One region of the Colwellia aquaemaris genome, then DNA from elsewhere that is predicted to be linked to it. Evidence: predicted binding sites of a transcription regulator. Region 1 holds the regulator's gene; the other holds the start of a gene.
What was found. The regulator LexA, encoded in region 1, represses DNA repair genes until DNA is damaged. The targets are predictions, from matches to a motif close to TACTGTATNNNNATACAGTA.
Positions count from the first base shown of each region.

Region 2: imuA (translesion DNA synthesis-associated protein ImuA) is a predicted target of LexA. The motif match lies at 2,055-2,074, and genes of this name have one in related genera.

Region 1 covers NZ_BAAJLV010000009.1:98,006-101,486, reverse strand. The annotation lists gene AC27HL_RS18115 (Ig-like domain-containing protein) at 1-1,056, shown strand, start outside; gene lexA (transcriptional repressor LexA) at 1,169-1,783, shown strand; gene coxB (cytochrome c oxidase subunit II) at 2,324-3,481, shown strand, end outside.
Region 2 covers NZ_BAAJLV010000010.1:20,147-23,627, forward strand. The annotation lists gene add (adenosine deaminase) at 1-608, opposite strand, end outside; gene aroG (3-deoxy-7-phosphoheptulonate synthase AroG) at 838-1,893, shown strand; gene imuA (translesion DNA synthesis-associated protein ImuA) at 2,091-2,864, shown strand; gene AC27HL_RS18225 (Y-family DNA polymerase) at 2,906-3,481, shown strand, end outside.

The DNA of each region.
Region 1 (3,481 bases):
TTAACATCCTTAATGGTTTCAGATGCTATGACCGAAATTATTACAACGAATAATATTACAACGATGTCTGCTACGTTTACGGCGCCAATAGTTACTGAGTTAACTAAGTTTCCAATTAGTGTTGTCGCTATTACTGAGAATAATATTCAATTTACCAGCAAATGTCAGGTATATGTTTCAGCTGAAAGTTCACAAAATTTGGAAGTGTCGCTACCGAATAATATGGAAATAACCGAAGATAGCACTATATCGATTACTCCTACTATTGAAAGTTCACATAGTATTGATTCATATCAGTGGCAATGGACGTCTGATCAAGAATTGCACTTACTTACACCAAATAATAAAACTTTAAGCATCTCGGCACCTAGAGTCGAATCTGATATGAGTGGGCAATTGTCACTTACAGTCACGATGGGGCAGCTTAGCAAAACTGTCAGCGCTGAATTAAAAATTAAAAATGATATAACATTGAGTGAAATGAATTACACCATTTCACGACTTGTTGCAGTGAAAGGGCAAGCCATTAACTTTAATGTGATAACCGAAGATTATGAACAGATTAAAGAGTGGTATTGGGGTACCTCGGGTGTTCAAGGTGTTAAAGTTAGTGATTCGAAGCAGCACTTTGAAGTTATCGCTCCAGGAGTAAGTGGCCAGCAAACACTGAGCATCATTTACCGTGCTAAATTAGTCGACAATTCTGAAGTCCTTAAAACGGCTAATGTAACAATACTCTCTGAAGCTATCGCTAGAACATCTTTATCTTTAGATACTTCGGCAGAGATTGTTGTGCATGAGGGCGTTGAAACCCAAGTAAACTTAACCTTTACTGATGATCACGGTCTTGTAGATGCAATGTCTCTTGATACCACTAATACCAGCAATACTTTCGACGTAGCTGAGGTGATACGTACTGATGAAGGCATTCAGTTGAAGTTGCAAGTAGATAACTTTATCTTTGATTTTGAACATACTGATTACTTGTTCTTAAACGTTAACTATGGAGATTATCAATTACCATTTTTTATTAAAGTGAAAATGAAAGTTGATTAAAGTGTAATTACATTACAATAAATCATAACTTGCGTTTATTTACAGCCTGTATACAATGACAGTGATACTGTTTAAAAATACAGGCTGCCTAATCGTTGCTTAAGGAAAAAATATGCGCCCTTTAACACCCAGACAACAACAGATATTTGATCTGATCCGAGAAAAAATTTCTGAAACCGGCATGCCACCAACACGTGCGGAAATTGCTGAATTTTTTGGCTTTAAGTCGGCTAATGCCGCAGAAGAGCACTTAAAGGCACTTGCTAAAAAGGGCTATATAGAAATGTTGCCAGGCACTTCGCGCGGTATTCGTTTAGCAGAAGAGTTTGCTGAAGAAGAAGGTTTACCTTTGATTGGCCGAGTTGCTGCTGGTGAACCAATTCTTGCGCAAGAACATGTTGAAGAGCATTACAAAATTGATGGTAGTTTATTTCACCCAGCAGCCGATTATTTACTACGCGTAAATGGCGAAAGTATGAAAGACATTGGTATTTTGGATGGCGATTTGTTGGCGGTACATCAAACTACCGATGTAAAAAATGGTCAAGTGATTGTTGCACGGGTCGAAGAAGACGTAACAGTTAAACGCTTTAAACGCGAAGGTAACCTTGTTTATTTGCATGCTGAAAATGAAGATTTTTCACCAATAGAAGTTGATTTAACCTCGCAACATTTTAATGTTGAAGGTATTGCGGTTGGTGTTATTCGCGCTGCTGACTGGATGTAAATTCTATTTTTATTTCCTACTATCAAGGTTAACTTTTGTTTTATTATTGTGCAGGTTTCTAAAGGTGCTTACATTTTAAACCTGCACTTTCCCTTCTTTAAGTTTGTTTCCTTTCTTTAAGGTTTGTTTTTTAAGAATAATTATCATTCTTACTCCTGAAACGCTCATGTAGATTGTTTTTTATACGATTTTGGTGAGGAGCTTTTATTAAATTTTCGGTATGATGATCACATGCTGAATAAAAATTAAACATACCTCTGAAGCCTTTAAAAATGCACGAAAATCCCGATTTAGGGTTATTACTCTATTGTATTTATTAGGTTTTATTATTTATGCTTTTTAAATTTTAAATTGACCCAGATCAAGTTTTAAGTAATTCTAGTCTAGAAAACGTACAAATATAACAATAGGGCGCAATTGATGGTTGTTCAAAATTGCACCGCTTAAATAATAATAAATGTATGAGCAAAATCACTGGTTTATCACAATAAATTAAAGATTAACTGCTGTTTTTGCCTTAAAGGGTGAAGGAGATGTCGAGTGAAAAGACGTAACCTAGGTTTGCTGTTGCTAGGGGGCTTGTTATCTAGTTCAGTTTGGGCAGATATGCCGCTGAATTTGACCAAAGGTGTTACGGACGTTAGTAGAGACGTATATGATTTACATATGTTGGTGCTCTACATCTGTACGGCTATTGGTGTTGTGGTATTTGGTGCCATGTTTTGGTCTATGGTATTCCACCGTAAATCAAAAGGGGTTAAACCAGCAACCTTCCATGAAAGCACAAAAATTGAAATTCTCTGGACGGCAATACCTGTCGTTATTCTAATCGCCATGGCAGTGCCTGCAACGTACACGCTCATCGAAATGGAAAATAATGATGACGCCGATTTAACCGTGCAAATTACTGGTTCACAGTGGAAGTGGCATTATAAATATTTTGATCAAGATATTGAGTTTTATTCAGTACTTTCGACTCCTAGAGAGCAATACGAAAACCTTGACGGCAGCTCTGCTGAAAAAGGTGAAAATTACTTACTCGAAGTTGACCGACCTTTAGTTATCCCAACCAATAAAAAAGTTCGGTTTGTGATCACCTCAGATGATGTTATTCATGCATGGTGGGTGCCGGCATTTGCTGTTAAGCAAGATGCAAACCCTGGCTTTATTAATGAAGCATGGACCAAAGTTGACAATCCGGGCACGTATCGTGGCCAATGTGCGGAGCTATGTGGTAAAGACCACGGCTTTATGCCAATTGTTGTTGAAGTTAAATCTGAAGCAGATTATGCACTTTGGATTGAAGAGCAAAAACAATTGAAAGCGAACGCGGCAGCTGCTGAAGCTGCGTCTTTAAATGCCTCAGTTTCTATGGATGAATTAATGCAGTTAGGTGAAACAACCTACACTGCTTATTGTGCCGCTTGTCACCAAGTCAGCGGTCAAGGTTTACCACCTGCATTTCCAGCGCTTAAAGGCAGTGCTATAGCAACAACAGGGCCAGTAAGTGAACATATTGATATTGTTTATAACGGTAAAGCGGGCACTGGTATGCAAGGTTATGGCAAGCAATTGAGCTTAAAAGAAATTGCTGCTGTTGTAACTTATGAACGTAATGCCTGGGGTAACAATACCGGCGATGCTGTGCAAGCAGCTGATGTTAAAGCCGCCGTGGGTGGTGCAATTGAAAGTGCTACT
Region 2 (3,481 bases), on a different contig from region 1:
CCCGCAGCTTCGCCGGCATGTACTGTTACATTCAAGCCTGCCTGCTGTACTTGTTTAAAATGTTCAACAAATAGCTCACCAGGAAAGTTATATTCATCACCTGCTAAATCTATGGCAATAAGGTGTTGTTTATGTGCTAGTAATGCTTCTAGTTCGGCTTGGCATTTTTCCACGCCGAAAGTACGGCTTAAAATACCAATAAGATTAATTTTAACGTCATAGATTTTGCAGGCTGCCTTTACACCATCGATAACGGCGGCAACGACATCTTCTACCACTAGATTGTTTTTCATTGCCATGTAATATGGCGAAAAGCGTAATTCTGCGTAGTTTATACCTGCGTTGAATGCATCTTCAACATTCTCAAAAGCAATGCGTTTACAGTCATCTAAGGTTTTAAGTACAGCGACACCCCAGTCGAGTTTGCTAAGAAAAGCGAGTAGATCACTTTCACTTTCTTGAATTTGAACGTGAGGAACAAAAGCTTCAAAGTTTGTTTCAGGTAAAGCGATCTTATGTTCTTGTGCTAAAGACCAAATAGTCTTTGGGCGAATATTTCCATCTAAATGACGGTGTAAGTCAATCAGTGGTATAGCAGAGTTGATCATGTGAAATGGTAACCTTTGTAAATATGTCTAATAAAAATACGACCAAAGCACTATAGAATAAATTTATTTATCTTTCTTTGATGTCGAATAATTCTATTATACCGCTTTTTTCGTATTTTATGTTGCTATTAGCGTCAGAACACTGATAAATTAACTGCGGGACTAATCATCTAGGTGTCTAGACGTAAATATTAAATAGAAATTATTCGCAGTATAAAGAGAAAACATTATGGTTTATCAAACCGACGACGTTCGTATTAACAAAATCAAAGAACTTTTACCTCCAATCGCGTTACTTGAGCGATTTCCTTCATCAGAACAAGCAACAAAGTCGGTTTTTGCTGGCAGACAAGCCATTAGTAAAATTTTTAATAATCAAGACGATCGTTTACTCGTTGTCATTGGTCCATGTTCTATACATGATCCAAAGGCAGCGTTGGAATATGGTGAGCGTTTAGTTAAATTGCGAGAGAAATACCAAGACACGCTAGAAATTGTTATGCGAGTCTATTTTGAAAAGCCAAGAACTACAGTTGGTTGGAAAGGGTTGATTAATGACCCTTATATGGATAATAGTTTTAAATTGAATGACGGTCTGCGTATTGGACGTAAGTTATTGCTTGATTTAAACAATTTAGGCTTGCCAACCGCAGGTGAGTTTTTAGATATGATCACACCACAATACATGGCTGACTTTATGTGCTGGGGAGCGATTGGTGCTCGTACCACAGAAAGCCAAGTACACCGTGAACTTGCTTCTGGTTTGTCTTGTCCTGTAGGTTTTAAAAATGGTACTGATGGCACCATTAAAGTTGCTATTGACGCTATAGGAGCTGCCAGTGCGTCACATCATTTTTTATCAGTCACAAAATACGGTCATTCAGCGATTGTAGAAACCACAGGAAATGAAGATTGTCATATTATTTTGCGTGGTGGTAAAACGACAAACTTTGACGCGGATAGTGTTAAAACGGTTACTGAGCAGTTAGATAAATCAGGCTTAAATACTAACATCATGATTGACTTTAGCCACGCTAACAGCAGTAAGAAGTTTGAAAATCAAATGCTTGTTTGTCGTGATGTGTGTCAGCAAATGCGCGATGGTAATAGTAATATTTTCGGTGTGATGGTGGAAAGTCATTTAGTTGAAGGCCGTCAAGACTTAGTTAATGGTATTGCGGCTACTTATGGACAAAGTATCACTGATGCTTGTATTGGTTGGCAAGATACAGAGACTTTATTATCAGAGTTGGATCAGGCGGTCGCCCAACGTCGAGCAAGATAATTAATCATTTAAGTCGCACATCAGTATTTAAAGCAGGCAGGTAGCCTGCTTTTTTTTTATCATTAAAAAGTTTAATTTATTATCAATATGTTACTTTATTTTTTGATTTATTAATGGGCTTTTTTGCCTCTGTAGGTTGTTAATTTATAACCACACAACTATACTGTATGAAAATACAGTATAGTTGTGTGGCAAATATGAATAAAGTGCTTAAACAATTACACCGCCAAGGTAAAGTTTGGCGTGCTGATCAAGTAAAAAATGTTGTTGAAACAGTTGATAGTGGCTATCAAGAGCTAAATACGCAATTAAATGGCGGCTTGCCTAAACAAGGTGTTATTGAAGTACAAACATTAAATGGTATTGGTGAATTAAGACTTTTCTTACCTTATCTCTTAAATATATTACAAACTGAACTAGCACAAAAGCAGCATAGTCGACAGGTTGTTTTTATTGCGCCGCCAGCACAAGTAAATGCTTTAATGTTGCTAAAAGCTGCCATACCGCTTGAAAATGTCTTAATAATTACTTCTCAAAAGCCAGAAGAGTCGCTGTGGGCGGCAGAGCAATGCTTAAAAAGCGGTTGTTGTTTTGCCGTGTTGCTATGGCAACAATTTCTTGCTGTGCATCAAATTAAGCGCTTAAAGCAAGCTGCTGTTACAGGTGATGCAGTACAAATTATTTTTCGGGCGCCATACAATGTTGATTTGGCTTTACCTGTGTCTTTATCTTTAGCACTTCAACCACAAAAGACAGGCCTAACCGTTCATATAAAAAAACAATTAGGTGGCTGGCCTTGTAAGCCTTTTTTGCTCAACATGCATAAGCAATGGCCGAGTCTAGCTGAAGCTGATGCTGGGATTAAATGTAGTGATGATGAAATCAGCAATGTGGTGGTACCGCTCTCAACTAAGCAAAGGCCTAGCTATTCAAGTAAAAGTAGATTAAATCAGCGATTTAGAGCGCATTAATAGCGGTTACTGATCGCCGTTTTCATGGTTAAAAAATATTAATGTTGTGGTTATACATAAATTTTCCATCTTTACAGCTTGATTGTTTGCAGGCTAGCCAATTAAAGCCTGTGCGAGGGAAAGGGGATGATAAACAAGCCATTGTAATTGTTGATAGTAAAAAAAATTGCATTGTGCAATTAAATGAAAGGGCGAAGGCTGAAGGTATACAGTTGGGCATGGGCTTAGCTATGGCAGCATCTTTAACGGACACGCTGCAAGTTTTGCCATATCAGCATGAAGAGCAAGAGGCTCATCTATTCAATATTACAGAGCAGTTATACAGTGTTACTGCCAATATTGCTTTATTCCCACCACAGGGTTTAGCACTAAAAGTTGGCAATATGCTAAAGCTTTATCAACACATAGAAACCTATATGGCAGCGGTAAAATCTGTGCTTCAGCCTTTCAATCTTAATACTGCATTTGCTTATGGTTATAGCCCTATGTCAGCGCAATTACTTGCTTGTTCAGGTACAAACATGCTGACGGCAGATAAAAGTGTCATCGCAGAAAAAATGGCGACATTAGACATTGAAGAACTATTTATTGCCGATAAAAGTAAGCAAACGTTAAAG